3 regions of the Pseudoduganella albidiflava genome follow, and region 2 is predicted to be linked to each of the others. Evidence: riboswitches for the same ligand, from Rfam matches in the RefSeq annotation. Region 2 holds a riboswitch; each other region holds the start of a gene.

Region 1 (5,626 bases), 1.4 Mb from region 2:
GGTCTACATCACCCGGGTGATGGGCGTGACCAGCGGCGGCGTATCGCGCAGCGTGGTGCTCGACCAGTACCGCTGGGACGACGCGGCGCGCGGGCTGGGCTACCGCTTCAGCAAGTACGAACCGGCCAGCAAGGTGTATGGCTGCACCGCGTGGAACGCGGCCGCGTGCACCAGCATCAGCAGCAAGACCCGCCCGGCCACCACGATCATGAGCGGCAAGCTGGCCGATGGCGAGGTCGTGCACGTGGTGGAGACGTTCTACGACTTCGACATGCTGGTGGCCGACAAATTCAACGTGTCCGCCTTCGGGCCGGACCTGTACTCGATGACGATCTTCTGATGACTCCATTCCTCAACCGGCAACGCGGCGCCGTTGCCATCATGGTCGCGCTGTCGATGCTCGTGCTGCTTGCCGTGACGGGCCTCGTGGTCGACGCCGGCATGGCTTACCTCGTCAAGGCAAGGCTCAACGCCGCGGTGGACTCGGCGGCGCTGGCCGCGGCGCGCGCCGTGACGTCCGGGAATAACCAGACGGAACAGACGGCCAGCGCGCAGGCCGCGGCAAGGCAGTTCTTCGCGGCGAACATGCCCGCCAGCTACCTGATGTCGAAACCGGCCCTGCTGGGCACCACGGTGACGTTCAATGCCGGCACGGTCACCATCGACGTGAAGGCCCAGGCGCCGATGGCCGTGTCGCTGATGCAGACGCTGGACACCACGTCGCTGATGCCGACCGCCGCCGCGCAGACGGTGCGCAAGGACCTGGACATGGCGTTCGTGGTCGATACCTCGGGATCGCTGCAGCCTTCGGCCGCGACGGTCAGGACGTCGGCCAAAAGCTTCCTGAACAAATTCAATGTCACGCAGGACCGGGTCGCGCTGCTGCACTTCGCGTCGGGCGTGGAAGTGGACCAGCCGATCGCCACCTCCGGCCGGGGTTTCAAGCGCGATGCGATGCTGTCGTCGATTTCGGGCTACGCATTCTCGGGCGGCACCTCGTCGTTCGAAGGGATGCGGCGGGCGCGCGACGAGCTCAACGCGATCCCGACCCTGAGCCGCTCCAGCCTGCGCGTGATCGTCTTCTTCTCCGACGGCGCGCCCACGTCGTTCGGTGTCAATCTGCCGTTCGGCGCATGCGCCAGGCCCGGCGCGCTCGATGCGGTCGGGCAGGGCCTGCTCAGGCTGGACACCGAGTACGAGTTCGTCAGCACCGCCTGCAAGGTGGAAAGCGAAGCGTGGAAGACGATGAAGAAGCTGCCGAAGTTCTATAACGCGGTCGATCCCGCGGCAACCGAGTTCCCGATCGTGTCCACGCCGACGGCGACGCTGCCGCGCCCGGTGACCGAGGATATCGGCTCCGAGTCGATGTACAAGCAGAACGTCAGCCGCGCCGCGCGCAACCTTGCCGAAGCCATGGCCGCCAGGGCGCGCAAGGACGGCATCTTCGTCTTCACGCTGGGCATGGGCTCCTCGCTGAAGGAAAAGAACGCCGACAACGAAACCGGCGAATCCATCCTGAAATGCATGGCCAACGTGGCCGACGGCCCATCGCGCTGCTACGACGCCAGCAAGCCGGTCGGCATGTACTGCTATGCGGCCACGGATGCCGACCTGACGCCGTGCTTCTCGAAGCTGGCCTCGGCGATCCTGCGCATTTCCAAATAGATTCCGGCGGCTTCCGCTTGACGCTTGTGTGAATCCGGTCATGTTCGCTATGCTTCGGCTGGTTTTCCACCAGCCCGCGTGCCCGCCATGACCGTCCCCGCCTCCAGAACCGATCGCTGCTTCGTCATCATCAACCGCCTGGTCAGCCTGCTGCTCCTGCTCGCTCTGCTGGGCATGCTCGCAGGCGCTGCGGTGCTGGGCTACCTGTCGCTGGCGCGCGGCCCGGTGAAGGGGCCGGGGATGGTCAAGGCCGAGGAAAAAACCGCGGAAGCCGGCAAGCGCGTCGTCCTCGGTTTCGCGGCAGTGGAAAAGGTCCATGGCGCCGATATCGACATGGTCCGGCTCGTCGTGATGGACCGGGAGCGCGATTACTCGTACGAGCGCAGCGACGGAACACGCAATGTGCTGTTCATCCACGGTGCCGGCCAGCCATCGCACTGGCTGTTCAAGGAGCACGGGAACACGGTGACGGTCCTGCGGCAGTTGCAGGAAAGCGAGCACCGCGCTGGCTCGCCCGCGCTGGCGCTCTACATCGAATACACCACGCCCCGGCCAGCCGATGCGGTTCCGGACGGTAGAAGGCCGGTGTTGAACTTCGGACTGGCCAGGCCCGACGGTACCGGCATGACCGTCGTACTGAAGGACATCACGCGGGTATTGTCCCATCGCGTGACCGCCGAGCGGCGCGTCACCGTCCTGTTCCAGCGCGGTACCGCACTCTGGCAAGCCACCATCGCGCTGGATGATTTCACCATCGTCGGCGAGCGCGAAGTGGCCAGGCTGCCGACTTCGATCTGACGCCATGGCGCCCCCGGCCAATCACCGGGCCGGCATGGCGACGCAGCAAAATTGCTATGCCACGGCATTGCATTTCGGTTACCATGCGCGCTTGGGTGCGCTCTTCCCGTTCCGGGGAAAGCGTTAAACGGGAAACCGGTGAAGCCGCCACGCGCGGCCATTCCGGTGCAGCCCCCGCTGCTGTAAGCCTGACGGATTCCGCCTGTTAGCCACTGCGATCGCTCGCGGGAAGGCGCGGATGAAGAATGACGGCGAGCCAGAATACCGGCCCAAGCAAGTCAGCACCATTCCCCGGGGTGACGGGAAGCCGCTGTCGAAGCGGCCTGCCGTCCCGGCCCCGCCTCGACCGTCTTTTCATCCTCCCGCCGGTGCTCTTATGGACCATTCGACGGGAGGATTCGAATGCATATCATGGAAGGTTTCCTGCCGCCCGCGCACGCGCTGGGCTGGTCGGCCGTCTCCGCCTGTTTCCTGGCCGCGGGCCTGCGCGCGATGGCGCGCGACCTGCGCCAGCATCCCGAACGGCGCATGCTGTTCGGCGTCGCCGCGGCATTCGCGTTCCTGCTCTCGGCACTGAAGCTGCCATCCGTCACGGGCAGCTGTTCGCATCCCACCGGCGTGGGGCTCGGCGCATTGCTGTTCGGCCCCGCCGCGATGGTGCCGGTCGGCTTCGTGGTGCTCCTGTTCCAGGCCCTGCTGCTGGCCCATGGCGGCGTGACGACGCTGGGCGCCAACATCTTCTCGATGGCCGTCGTCGGCCCGTTCGTGGCTTACGGCGTGTTCCGCGCCGCCGCCGCGCTGGGCATGTCGCGTTCCGCCGCCGTGTTCGCCGCGGCGTGCCTGGGCGACCTGGCCACGTACGCCACCACCTCGCTGCAACTGGCCTGGGCGTTTCCCGATCCGGTGGGCGGCATGGCCGCTTCGCTGGCCAGGTTCGCCGGCATCTTCGCCCTGACCCAGGTGCCTATCGCCATCAGCGAAGGGTTGCTGACGGTGCTGGTGGTGAACGCCATCGCCCGTTTCCACGGCCATGAACAGCAGGCCGCGCCGGTGTTCGCGCACCGTGGCAGGGAGCGCACATGAGGCGACAGATGAGGTTGAAGATAAAGGCGCGCACCTGGCTGGCCTGGATCGCGATCGTGCTGCTGACGGTACTGCCCTTGTGGCTGGCCGGCGGGGCCGCGTTCGGCGGCGCCGATGACCTGGCGCGCGAAGCCATCGGCACCATCGCGCCGGGCTATGCGCCGTGGTTCTCTCCCGTGTTCGAGCCGGCCAGCGGCGAGATCGCCTCGCTGCTGTTCGCATTGCAGGCTGCACTGGGCGCGGGCGTGATCGGCTACTGGCTGGGCCTGTCGGTCGGGCGCGAGCGGGCCCGCGCGGCCGCGGGAAAATCCGATGCTGGTTGAAACAGCAGCTTACGCGAGCCGCTGGCGCGGCGTTGCGCCATCGGCCAAGGCATTGTTCGCGCTGGCGGGCATCGCTGCCGCATGGATCGCCTGCCGGCCCGCCACGCTGGCGGTCCTGGCGCTGCTGCCGATGCTCGCTGCGCTGCTCGGCGCACGCGTGCCGCTGCGCACCTGGCTGGCGGTGGCACGGGCACCGCTCGGTTTCCTGCTGCTGGCCTGCGCCACCTTGCCGGTCGGCCCCGGCGTGCATGGCAACTGGCAGTGGAATGGCGCGATGGTGCCGGTGGCGGTGCACGCGGGCTTGCGGGCGCTGGCCGTGCTGGCGGCGCTGCTGGGCTTCGTGCTGACCACGCCGCTGCCCGACCTGCTGTCGCTGCTGCGCCGCCTGCGCACGCCGGAGGTGCTGCTCGACCTGATGGCGCTGTGCTACCGCATGCTGTTCGTGCTGCGCCGCGCCTGGGACGACGGTGTGGAGGCGCAGCGCGCGCGCCTGGGCTATCCCGGCTGGCGCCATGGATGGGTACAAACATGGCGTTCGACCGGCCTGCTGGCCGGCCATGTCGCCCAGCAGGTCTGGCTGCGGGCGGCTGCGCTGCAGGTGGCCGCGGATGCCCGTTCCTATACCGGCACACTGCGTTTCCTGCCCGCCGCATTCCCCCGGGCGCGGCGCCAGAACGCGCTGGCGCTGCTGGCCGGTGCGCTGCTCGTCGCGCTGGCGCTGGGAGACCGCTGGTGACGGACCATCCCGTGCTCGAACTGGCCGGCGTGGATCACGTCTATCCGGATGGCGGCACCGGCCTGCGCGGCTGCACGCTGGCGCTCGGCCGCGGCCGCCGCCACGTGCTGCTGGGCGCGAACGGTGCCGGCAAGTCGACCGTGCTGCGGCACCTGAACGGCCTGCTGCGGCCGTGTGCCGGGGAACTGCGCTGCGACGGCCAGCCCGTCGGCTACAGCCGCGCCGCACTGGCCGGGCTGCGGCGCCGTGTAGGCCTGGTCTTCCAGGACCCCGAGCGCCAGCTGTTCGCCGCCCACGTCGGCGAAGACGTCTCGTTCGGTGCGCTCAACCTGGGCCTCGACGCCGCCACCGTGGCGGCCCGTGTCGATGCCGCGCTCGATGCCGTCGGCTTGCGCGACTACGCCGGCCGCGCCGTGCATCACCTGAGTTTCGGCCAGAAGAAGCGCGTGTGCATCGCCGGCGTGCTGGCGATGGAGCCGGAAGTGCTGCTGCTCGACGAACCGATGGCGGGGCTCGATGCGCCGATGCAGGCCAGCCTGGCCGCGCTGCTGGACCGGCTTGTCGCGCGCGGCGTAACGGTACTGCTCACCACCCACGACGTCGATTTCGCCTTCGCGTGGGCCGACGATATCCATTTGCTGGCCGCCGGCCGCTGCATCGCCTCCGCACCAGCGGGGCAGCTGGCCGCGCGTGCCGACCTGCTGCAGGCCGCCGGCCATCGCGTGCCGCTGGCCTTCGCGCTGCATGCGCAACTGGCGGCGCGCGGCGTGCTGCCGCCGGCCCCGGCGCCGCGCAGCCTGCCGGCGCTGCTGGAAGCGCTACGCGCGCTGCCGGCCACCTCGACCATCCTGGAGAACACCGCATGACCATTGAAAACCCCGGCAAAGTGTGGTTCGTCGGCGCCGGCCCGGGCGATCCGGAACTCGTCACCGTCAAGGGCCGCCGGCTGCTCGGCGAAGCGGGCGCCGTGCTGTTCGCCGGCTCGCTGGTCGACCGCGCCGTGACGCTGTACGCGCCGGCG
Region 2 (5,626 bases):
TGGCCGAAGGCATCTCCGCCTTCCCGCAGGATGTGACCTGGCAGATGGTCGAGAACTTCCTGGCCGGCGGCGCCGCCATCAATGTGTTCGCCGCGCAGAACGGTTGCGCGCTGCAGGTCATCGACGCCGGCGTGGCGCACGACTTCGGCACCCGCGCCGGCCTCACGGATCGCAAGATCGCCGGCGGCACGCGCAACTTCGCGGTGGAACCGGCCATGACGGCCGAACAATGTGCCCAGGCGCTCGCGCATGGCGCCGCGCTGGTCGACGCACTGCCGGGCAACGTGATCGGCTTCGGCGAAATGGGCATCGGGAACACCACCGCCGCCGCCGCGCTGATGCACAAGCTGACGGGCATTCCGGCCGCTGCCTGCGTGGGCGCCGGCACGGGCCTCGGCCCGGAAGGCGTGCAGCACAAGGGCCGCGTGATCGAAGCCGCGGCCGCGCGCCACGCCACGGCCACTGCGCCGCTGGACGTGCTGGCCACCTTCGGCGGTTTCGAGATCGCCATGATGGCCGGCGCCATGCTGCGCGCGGCCGAGCGCCGCATGGTGCTGCTGATCGACGGGTTCATCGTCACCAGCGCCCTGCTCGTGGCGGCGCGGCTGCAGCCGGCGATCCTCGACTATTGCGTGTTCTCCCATTGCTCGAACGAAAACGGCCACCGCCAGCTCCTCGAAACGCTGGGCGGCAAGCCGCTGCTGCAGCTGGACCTGCGCCTGGGCGAAGGCACTGGCAGCGCACTGGCGCTGCCGCTGCTCCATGCCGCCGTCAACTTCCTGAACCGCATGGCCACGTTCGCATCGGCCCAGGTCAGCGGGAAGCACTGACCATGCTGCAGCTGCGGCTCTTCTTCATCGCGCTGCAATTCTTCACACGGCTGCCGATCCCGGCGTGGGTCGGCTTCGAGCCGCACTGGCTGCACCATGCGTCACGCTACTTCCCGCTCGTCGGACTGGTGGTCGGCGCCATCGCCGCGGCCATCTACTGGGCCGCCACGCTGGTATTGCCGCCCGCCGTCGCCGTGCTGCTGTCCACCGCGGCCAGCATCTATCTCACGGGAGCATTCCACGAAGACGGCTTTGCCGACACCTGCGACGGCCTGGGCGGAGGCATGACGCGCGAGCGTGCGCTGGAGATCATGAAGGATTCACGGATCGGTGCCTATGGCGCGATCGGCATCCTCCTGATGCTGGCGGTAAAATGCGCCGCGTTGTCCCACCTGCCCCCGCTGGCCACGGTGGCCGCCCTGTGCATCGCCCATCCGCTGTCCCGCCTGATGGCGGCAAGCCTGATCTGGCGGATGGCCTACGCGCGTGCCGAAGGCAAGGCCAAGCCGATGGCCCAGCAGATGACGGGCCCCGAATTCGCCATCGCCGCGGCCTGCTGCGTTCCCGCCGTGCTGGCGGCAACGGCGCTGGGCTGGCTGGACTGGCGCGCCATTGCCATCGGCACCGGCGCGATGGTGCTCGTCACGCTGTGGTTCGCCTGCAAGCTGCGGCAACGCCTCGGCGGCTACACCGGCGATGGCCTGGGCGCCGTCCAGCAGCTGGCGGAAATCGCCTTCTATGTGTGCGTGCTGGCGCGGTGGGGCTGACACAGATGGAGCTCACGCGGATGAAATTAATTCTCGTGCGCCACCCTCGTCCGGCCGCGGCGGAAGGCATCTGCTATGGCCGCAGCGACCTGCCGGTGGATCCCGATGAGCTGGCGCGCGTGCATGCGGCGCTGCGCGACCTGGGGCTGCCGGGAGACGTCCCGGTGTTTTCCAGCCCGCTGCGCCGTTGCGCCGCCCTCGCCAGCCTGCTGTCGCCCGCCGTGCTGTACGACGCCGACCTGGCTGAAATGGATTTCGGCGACTGGGAAGGCCGCAACTGGAACGATATCCCCCGCGCGCAGGTCGATGCCTGGGCGGCCGACCTGCTGCATGACCGCCCCGGCGGCGGCGAATCCGTGCTCGACGTGGCGCGCCGCGTGGCCGCCGCACTGGCCAGGATCCGCCGGCATGGCAGCGCGCGCGCCATCGTGGTCTGCCATGCCGGCACCATGCGCCTGGCCGCCACGCTGGCCGATGGCGCGCCGCTGGAGCAGGCGGCGCTTGCCGCGGCGTCCCGGCCGCACCGCATCGGCTACGGCGAAGTTGTCCGGCTGGTGCTTTCGTGATGCCTGCAAGCGCTTGATCCCTGCTTCGTGTGTGCCTGGTAGGCGCTTGATACGTGCTTGGTAGTTACGCCATACCTTATAATTGCGCGGTTTTGGTGCCCGCGCCCGAGTCCTCGAGCGCAGTTAAACGGGAAATACGCAGCCAGGTCTCCTGATCGGCCAACGTATGCTGCCCCCGCAACGGTAAGCAGGCAGCCGCGCGCGAGCAATCGCAGCGCGGCAGCGGTCCGCGACAGCCACTGTGCAATTGCATGGGAAGGCCGGACCGTGATGCCTGCCAGCCCGGATACCGGCCAAACCAGGTGGAGCCGCCCCGTTGCGGAGCGGCTCTGTTCAATCCGGCCTGCGGGGACGTTGGCCGGTTGCTCCACTTTACAAAGATTTGCCATGACCTCTCCTGTTGCATCCCAGGCGGCGCTCGCGTCGCTGGCGCTCGCCATTGCCGCGCCGGCCGTACACGCCCAGGCCACTGCCATCGATTCCATCATCGTCACCGCCACCCGCACGCCGCAACTGGCCAGCGAAGTGATCAGCGACACCGTCACGATCAATGCCGAACAGATCGCCAACTCCGGGGCCGGCTCCATTACCGAACTGCTGCAGCGCCAGCGCGGCATCGAAGTCACCCGTAACGGCGGCCCCGGTGCGGCGTCGAACGTGTTCATCCGCGGTGCCAACGGCAACCAGAGCGTGGTGCTGGTAGACGGCATCCGCATCGCCTCGGCATCGACCGGCTCGGCCAGCTGGAACGGCATTCCCCTGTCGGCCATCGAGCGCATCGAGATCGTCTACGGCCCGCTGTCCACGCTGTACGGAGCCGACGCCATCGGCGGCGTAATCCAGCTGTTCACGAAAAAAGGCGAAGGCGCTCCGGCGATCTCGGCATCGGTCGGTGGCGGCAGCGACAGGACCTTCGCGGCCGATGCGGCCATTTCCGGCGGCACGGACCAGCTGAGCTACGCGTTCTCCATCTCGAAGGAACGGTCCGACGGCTTCTCGGCCACGCGCCTGCCCAGCGCCAACTTCGACCCGGACGACGACGGCTACGATCGCAAGGGCGCGGCCGGCCAGGTGGCCTACAAGCTGGCGCCCGGCCATGAGCTGGGCGCGATGTTCCTGTATACCGATACCGAATCCGACTACGACAGCGCCACCTTCGATGCCTACAGCACGCAAACGGTCAGCAACGTGGGGGTCTACTCGCGCAACCAGTTCCTGCCCTTCTGGACCATGCTGGTGCAGGCTTCGCAATCGCGCGACAAGTCCGGCTCGTTCTACGACGTCGGCCCGTTCGGTTCCAGCCAGATCGATACCACGACCAGCACCTTCACCTTCCAGAACGATTTCCGCATCGGCAGCGACAACCTGCAGGTGCTGTATGAACACCGCAAGGAAGAAGTCGACGGCTCCACCGCGGCGCTGAACCGCACGCGCCACAACAATGCGTTCGCGGCCAACTACAGCCTGAAGCGCGGTGCGCACCTGGCCAACGTGGGCGTGCGCCACGACGACAACTCGGAATACGGCTCGAAGACCACCGGCTCGGTCGGCTACGGCTACCGCATCACCAGCGCGCTGCGCGCCGAGGCCAGCTTCGCCACCAGCTTCCGCGCGCCGTCCTATAACGAGCTGTATTACCCGGGCTATGGCAACAAGGAAAATCGCCCCGAGGAAGGCCGCAATACGGAAGCGGGCCTGCGCTACGACGACGGCACCCAGAAACTGGCCGCGGTGTACTACCGCAACAAGCTGGACAACCTGCTGCTGAACACTTCGCCGTGCCCGTATCCCGGCTACCAGTACGGCTGCGCCTACAACATCAACAAGGCGCTGCTGGAAGGCCTGTCGCTGTCGGCCGAGCGCCAGATGGGCAAGCTGCTGCTGATCGCCAATGCCGATATCCAGGATCCGAAGGACGAAACCACCGGCAAGCGCCTGCAGCGCCGCGCCAAGCGTCACGCGAATTTCGTGGCCGAGTACGACATGGGCGCTGCGCGCGGCGGCGTGGAGTTGCAGCTGTCATCGGATCGTTTCGACGACGCCGGCAACCGCAACCGCCTGCCCGGCTATGGCGTGGTGAACCTGTACGCAACGTACCGCTTCAACCAGGACTGGTCGGCGCTGGTCCGCTGGAACAACGTGGGCGACAGGAACTACGAGCTTGCGCGCTACTACCAGACCGGCGGCTCGAACGTGTTCGCCGCACTCCGCTACGGCTTCAAGTAATCGAAGCCCGCGTAGTGAAGCCCGAGCAGTAAAGCCCGAGCAGTAAAGCACGGGTAGTAAAGCTCGGGTAGTAAAGTCACAGTAATGCTAAGCTGCCGGGCGCGCCAATGCGCCCGGCGCCTTCCTCCAGGCAGAACATGCATCCACTCTCCGCCCACCTGCGTTACCGCACCGGTATCGTCACCGCCGGATTGCTGCTGGCGTCGATCGCCAGCCTGCTGTTCGCGGGCGTCACGGGCTCCGTCGCCATCCCGCTCGCCGACCTGCCCGGCGCGCTGCAAGAACTCATTCACGGCCGCGCCGATACGCTGGCCGCCACCCTGCTCGACCTGCGCGCCAGCCGTGCACTGACTGCCTTCGTTACCGGCGCCACGCTGGCCCTGGCCGGGGTCATGATGCAGACCCTGCTGCGCAATCCCCTCGCCGACCCCTACGTGCTGGGCATCTCGGCCGGCTCCGCGGTCGGCGCCCTGCTGGCGCTGATGCTGATGTGCGCCGCATGGATGGTCGACCTGGCCGCCTTCATCGGCGCGGTGGCCATCTCCATGCTGCTGTACCTGCTGGCGCGGCGCGACATGCGCGGCGGCAGCGCCGCCGAGGGCGGCACCGCCCTGCTGCTGTTGACCGGCACGATCCTCTCGGCCGGTTGCGCGGCGCTGATCATGCTGATGCTGTCGATCGCCCCCGAAAGCCGGCTGCGCAGCATGGTGTTCTGGATGATCGGCGACCTGTCCGGCGCGCCGGTGCGCTGGCTGCCGTGGCTCGTGCTGGTCGCCGGCCTGGCCTTCGCGCTGCGTACCGCCCGCTCGATGAATGTGCTGGCCCTGCATGCCGAAGCGGCCAGCACGCTCGGCATCCGCGTCGGCCCGCTGCGCAAGGGCCTGTTCTTCTGTTCCGGACTGCTGACGGCCAGCGCGGTCACCACCGCCGGCAGCATCGGTTTCGTGGGCCTGATCGTGCCCCATGCCTGCCGCTTCGCCTTCGGGCCGGACCACCGCGTGCTGATCCCGGCCGCCACGCTGGCCGGTGGCGCCTACCTGGTGCTGGCCGATACGCTGGCGCGCACCGTGATCGCGCCGCAGCAGTTGCCGGTGGGCGTGGTGACCGCGCTGATCGGCACGCCCGTGTTCCTGTATCAACTGCACCGGTTGCGCAAATGACGAACGCCGCCACAACGATGATCTCCACCGAGAATCTGCGCCTGGCGATCGGCGCCCGCCTGCTGGCCGACAAGCTG
Region 3 (5,626 bases), 1.6 Mb from region 2:
TGCCGACCGCTTCGACGTGCGCGCGCTGCACCGCCGCTACGGCGGCCAGGCGGCATGAGCGCCGTGCTGGGCGCCGCAACCGGAGCGGCCACGGTTGCGACCCGGAACGTCATCGCACGCATCGCACGCGAGGAATGGCGCGCATTGTTCCGCGACCGGGCCGCGGTGGCCGGCATCGCGCTGCTGACGGTCCTGATGCTGGTGGCGGCGCTGACCGCGCACGAGCACCGGCGCGCGGCCGATGCGGAGCGCGCCCGCTACCAGGCGCAGGCCAACCATGAATTCGAGGCCCAGCCGGACCGGCACCCGCATCGCATGGTGCATTACGGGCACTTCGTGTTCCGGCCCGTCAATCCGCTGGCCGCGTTCGATCCGGGTATCGACGGCTTCACCGGCAACACGCTGTTCCTCGAAGGGCACCGGCAGAACAGCGCCAATTTCGGCGACGTGCGGCAAACCTCGCTGCTGCTGCGCTTCGGGCAGCTGACGCCGGCGTTCGTGCTGCAGGTGCTGGCGCCGCTGCTGCTGGTGTTCTTCGGGCATGCGGCCGTAGCGCGCGAACGCGAGTCGGGCACCTTGCGCGTGCTGCTCGCGCAGGGCGTGCGCAGCCGGCAACTGGTGCTGGGCAAGCTGCTGGCGCTGGGCGGATTCGCCGGGCTGGCGCTGCTGCCCGCGCTGGCCGCGCTGGTCTGGTTCGCGCTGGACGGCCACGCGCCCTGGCCGCTGGCCGTGGCGCTGGCCGCCGGCTACACCGGCTGGCTGCTGCTGTGGGTCCTCGGCGTGGTGCTGGTGTCGATGTGCGTGGCGCGCGGGCGCGATGCGCTGCTGGTGCTGCTGACGGCATGGGCCGTGATCGTGATCCTGCTGCCGCGCTGGGTGCCCGACATGGCCAACCACGCGGTGGCGCTGCCGACCCGTTTCGAGGACGCCATCCACGTGCAGCGCGAATACCTGGCGCTGGGCGATTCGCACAACCCGAACGATCCGGCATTCGCCGCGTTCCGCGACAGGCTGCTGAAGCAATATGGCGTGACGCGCATCGAAGACCTGCCGGTCAACTTCAAGGGCCTGGTGGGCATGGAAGGCGAGCGCAAGTCCAGCGAGCTGTTCGACCGCTACGCCGCGGCCGCGTTCGACCGGCAGGAACGGCAGGGCGAGATCATCGATGCCTTCGGCTGGGCCAGCCCGGCGCTGGCGCTGCGGCGCCTGTCGATGGCGGCGGCCGGGACCGACCTGGCCAGCTACCGTTCGTTCCTGGAGCAGGGCGAGCGCTATCGCTACGCGCTGATCCAGGGCCTGAACCGCATCCAGGTGGAGCGGCTGGCCTATGCCGACGACATCGACCGGAACAAGGATAACCGCGTGTCGCGAGACCATTGGCGGGAGTTCCCGGAATTCCAGTATGAAGCGGCGCCGGTGGCCACCACGCTGCGGCGCGTGGCTCCGGCGGCCGGCGTGCTGGCCCTGTGGCTGGCCGCACTGGGCACGCTGGCCTGGGTGCTGGCGGGCCGGCTGGGGAGGATCGCGCGATGAACTGGCTTGCCCACGAAATGCGGCTGGTGCTGCGCTCGCGGCTGTCCGCCTGCGCCTTGCTGCTGCTGTTGCTGCTGTCCGCGCTGGCTGTCTGGTCGGGCATGCGGGAAGTCGAACGCCAGCGGCAGACCATCGCCCGCCTGGCACCGCTGCATGAACAGGACGTGGCCGCGCTGGCGGCGCGCTACCCGGACAGCAAGGATGCCGGCAATCCGGCCTACTACACGTTCTACAACACATGGGATCCGCCATCGGCCGCGGCGTTCCTGGCGCTGGGCCTGCGCGACGTGGCGCCATACGTGCTGCGCATCCGCGCGCTGGGATTGCAGGCCCAGCTCTACGAAGGCGAAACGTTCAACCCGGAAGTGGCGCTGCCGGGCCGCTTCGACTTCGCCTTCGTGCTGATCTACCTGGCGCCGCTGTTCGCGATCGCGCTGTTGCACGACCTGGTGTCGGGCGAGCGGCAGACGGGCCGGCTGCGGCTCCTGCTGGCGATGCCCGACGCGGGGCGGCTGTGGCGGCGCCGCGCGGGCTTGCGCTATGCGTTGCTGTTCCTGTGCCTGGCCGTGCCGGCGTGCGTGGGCGCGGCATTGTCCGGCACCGGCATCGTGGCGACCGGCATCGTGCTGGCGGTGACGGCGGCCTGCCTGGCCTTCTGGACCGGCCTGTCGCTGCTGGTCGCCACGCTGCACTGGCGCTCCGTGACCAACGCCACCGTGCTGATGGGAGCGTGGGCCGTGCTCACGCTGGTGCTGCCGGCACTGGCCAACGTGGCGCTGATCCGGGCGATCCCCGTGCACCAGGGCGTCGACCTGATGCTGGCCCAGCGGCAGGTCGTGCATGGCGCCTGGGAACTGCCGCGCGAGGAAACCATGCGCAAGTTCGTTGCCAGCCATCCGGAATGGAAGGATCACACCGCGGTACCGCGCAGGTTCCACTGGAAGTGGTACTTCGCCTTCCACCAGGTGGGCGACGAGAGCGTGGCCGGCGCGGCGCGCGACTATCGCGGCGGCCTGCTGGCGCGGCAGGCGTGGACGGGCCGGCTCGGCTGGCTGCTGCCGGGCGTGGGCGCGCAGGCCGTGCTGCACCGGCTGGCCGGCACGGACCTGCCGGCGCAACTGGCGTACCAGGACGCGATCGCGGCGTTCCACCGGCAGATCCGCACGTTCTACTATCCCTACCTGTTCAACGACCGCCCGTTCGGCACGGCCGATTTCGCCAGGCAGCCCGGGTTCGTGCCGCGCGTGCCGGACGGGATGCCCGGCCGGGATGGCCTGGCCGCCCTGCTTGCCCTGTTCGTGCTGGCGGGGGCCGTGCAGCTGGCGGGCCTGTGGCGGCTGGGCCGCTTGCGGATGTGACAAAGCGGCAGCCTTGCATGTAGAATCCGGCGCTTGAGCAAACGGTGCCTTCCTGCCAGCCGGCCGGAGGGTGAAACGGGAAGCCGGTGACGCGCGGGATGACCATCCTCCGCCAGTCCGGCGCAGCCCCCGCTGCTGTAAGCCTGACGAACCGGCGCCACCGCCACTGTGTCGAGACACGACACGGGAAGGCACGCACCGGCCAGAATGACGGCAAGCCAGAAGACCGGCCGTTTGCAATGATGTGCCGGATCCCGGGGTGTGGGCCGGCCTGTTGCGTATTCATGGCCGGCCCTCGCGGGCACGGCCGGACCGGTCGGATCAATTGAGCATTTCCCCACTCGTGCGCGCCCTGGCCGCGCTGCTGTGCATCCTGGCCTGCGCGCGCGGCCAGGCCGCCGTGCTGTTCGCCATCGTCACCGAGCGTGCCGCGCCCGTCGCGATCGAGGCGGCGCACCGCCACCTGGCCCTGCATCCGCAAGACCGCATCGACTTGCGCACCCCGGCGCAGTGGATGGCGCTGGGCGAGCGCGACATGGCGCGCCTGGTGGGCGGCGCCGATACCATCCTGGCCGTGTCGCTGTTCGGCGATCCGGCCCATCGCCTGAAGACCGCGCTGGCCCGCCATGCGAAACCGCGCACGGCGGTACTGGCCTTCAACGGCGAGGCCAGCCTCAGCCTGATGAGCCGCGACGGCCATGGCGCGCTGCGCGATTTTCCTCCCGATACACTGCGCGACCTGTCGGCGGAAAACCCGCCGCCCGCCGCGCTGCGGGCCGCACAGGCGCATCCCGCCGCGCCACACTGGCTGGCGGCGCGCCGCCTGTGGCAGGCCGGCGGTGTCGACAATACTGCCGCGCTGTTCGCCCACCGGCTGCACCCGGCCACGCCGCTGGCCAGCGCGCAAGCGGAACCGACGCTGCGCGTGCGCGTGGGCCGGCGCGAACTGGCCGACGCGGCAGCCTGGGGCCGCGGCGCGCAGCTGGGCTTGACGGCGCGGCCGGCCGTGGTGGTGCTGGACCTGTCGAACATGGATGCGGCCGTGCCGGCCGCCGTGTGCGCGCGCATCGAGGCCGGCGGCCAGCCGTGCGTGCAGGTGCTCACGCGCTGGGGCGGCGCTTCCCGCGAGGCGCTGGAACGTTTGCCCGAGCTGGTGGCCCCGGCGCGGCCGGCGGCGCTGGTGGTGCTGCAGGATTTCGTGGTCGGCGCGGCCGAGGGGCGCAAAGCCGTCGCCGAAGCGCTGAAGCGCCTCGATATTCCCGTGTTCAAGGGGATCCGGCTGTCCGACCGCACGGCGCTGCAGTGGCGCCTGTCGCCGGACGGCCTGCCGCCCGATTCGGTGCAGTACCGCGTGGCGCTGCCGGAATTGCAGGGCATCGGCCAGCCGATCGTGGTGGCCGCCCTGGGCCAGGCGCAACGCGACCGGCTGACCGGCATCGAGAACCGTCCGCCGGTCATGCTCGATGCCGAGGCGGCGCGGCTGGCGGCGCGCGTCAACCGCTGGCTGGCGCTGCGCGACAAGCCGAACCGCGACAAGCGCGTGGCGCTGATCTACTACAACCACCCGCCGGGCCGCCAGAATATCGGCGCCGACAACCTGGACGTGCCGGCCTCGCTGTTCGACATGCTCCATGCGCTGAAGGACGCCGGCTATACGATGGGCGAGCTGCCCGCGTCGCCCGAGGCGCTGCTCGACCGGATCATGGCGCAGGGCGTCAACCTGCCGGAAGACCGCGGCGCGCTGCGCGAGCTAGCCGGCACCGTGAACACCGTGAGCGCGGCGGACTATGCGGCATGGTTCGCCGCCCTGTCGCCGCGCGTGCAGCGCGAGATGACCAGCGGCCTGCTGGGCCGGCTGCATGCGGACGTACTGGACGCGGAGAAGGCCGGCGAATGGCTGCTGGGCCGCAAGCAGGTCGACGTGATCGTCAAGGAATTGCAGCATCTCGTGGAAGGCGCCGATCACCCGCGGCGGGAAGCGGCGATGCACGACCTGGAAGCGCTGGGCGAAGGGTACCGCGCCTGCCTCGACGTGCGGGCGGCGCGCCGCTGCGCCGGGCTGGATGCACTCAACCGCAAGGTCGCCGGCTATGGCATCGAGGGCCTGAAAGGGTGGGGCGCCGCGCCCGGCAGGATCATGGTCGACCAGGGCCGCATGCTGGTGCCGGGCCTGGTGTTCGGCAATGTGTTCATCGGCCCGCAGCCGCCGCGCGGCTGGGAAGTGGACGAGGAACTGCTGCATGCGAACACCAGCATCACGCCGCCGCACCAGTACCTCGGCTTCTATCACTGGGTGCGCGACCGTTTCAGGGCCGACGCCCTGGTGCACGTGGGGCGCCACTCCACCTACGAATTCCTGCCCGGGAAGGCGGTGGGCCTGGCCAGCGACGATTACCCGAGCCTGATCGCCGGCGACCTGCCGGGCATCTACCCGTACATCGTCGACGGGGTCGGCGAAGGCACGCAGGCCAAGCGGCGCGGGCTGGCCGTGATCGTCGACCACCTGACGCCGCCGCTGGCCAGCACGCCGCTGTACGACGATCTGCTGGCGCTGCGCCAGGTGGTGGAAAGCTACGAGGCGGCCAGCTCGGAATCGCTGAAGACGCAGGCGGCGCGGCTGATGCGCGAACGCGTGGTGGCGCTGAACCTGAAGGCGGAGCTGGAAGCGTCGATGGCGGACGTGCTGGCGGTGCGCGGCATCGGCTACGACGCGGCGGACGACGACCTGCTGGCCC

The links. Region 2 has a riboswitch for cobalamin ahead of EYF70_RS24895 (TonB-dependent receptor domain-containing protein). Riboswitches for the same ligand answer to the same signal wherever they lie in the genome.
Region 1: linked by a shared signal. The riboswitch ahead of EYF70_RS18690 (energy-coupling factor ABC transporter permease) and the one ahead of EYF70_RS24895 (TonB-dependent receptor domain-containing protein) in region 2 are both predicted to bind cobalamin.
Region 3: linked by a shared signal. The riboswitch ahead of EYF70_RS18185 (cobaltochelatase subunit CobN) and the one ahead of EYF70_RS24895 (TonB-dependent receptor domain-containing protein) in region 2 are both predicted to bind cobalamin.

Annotation. Positions count from the first base shown of each region.
Region 1 is NZ_CP036401.1:4,539,997-4,545,622, reverse strand. Features, by position in the region: gene EYF70_RS18705 (TadE/TadG family type IV pilus assembly protein) at 1-340, shown strand, start outside; gene EYF70_RS18700 (VWA domain-containing protein) at 340-1,665, shown strand; gene EYF70_RS18695 (hypothetical protein) at 1,753-2,463, shown strand; cobalamin riboswitch at 2,540-2,750, shown strand; gene EYF70_RS18690 (energy-coupling factor ABC transporter permease) at 2,866-3,546, shown strand; gene EYF70_RS18685 (energy-coupling factor ABC transporter substrate-binding protein) at 3,555-3,869, shown strand; gene EYF70_RS31680 (CbiQ family ECF transporter T component) at 3,859-4,605, shown strand; gene EYF70_RS18675 (energy-coupling factor ABC transporter ATP-binding protein) at 4,602-5,471, shown strand; gene cobM (precorrin-4 C(11)-methyltransferase) at 5,468-5,626, shown strand, end outside.
Region 2 is NZ_CP036401.1:5,976,760-5,982,385, forward strand. Features, by position in the region: gene cobT (nicotinate-nucleotide--dimethylbenzimidazole phosphoribosyltransferase) at 1-830, shown strand, start outside; gene EYF70_RS24885 (adenosylcobinamide-GDP ribazoletransferase) at 833-1,597, shown strand; gene EYF70_RS24890 (histidine phosphatase family protein) at 1,618-2,163, shown strand; cobalamin riboswitch at 2,240-2,475, shown strand; gene EYF70_RS24895 (TonB-dependent receptor domain-containing protein) at 2,551-4,389, shown strand; gene EYF70_RS24900 (FecCD family ABC transporter permease) at 4,527-5,549, shown strand; gene EYF70_RS24905 (ABC transporter ATP-binding protein) at 5,567-5,626, shown strand, end outside.
Region 3 is NZ_CP036401.1:4,414,913-4,420,538, reverse strand. Features, by position in the region: gene EYF70_RS18200 (ABC transporter ATP-binding protein) at 1-58, shown strand, start outside; gene EYF70_RS18195 (ABC transporter permease) at 55-1,533, shown strand; gene EYF70_RS18190 (ABC transporter permease) at 1,530-2,891, shown strand; cobalamin riboswitch at 2,917-3,140, shown strand; gene EYF70_RS18185 (cobaltochelatase subunit CobN) at 3,217-5,626, shown strand, end outside.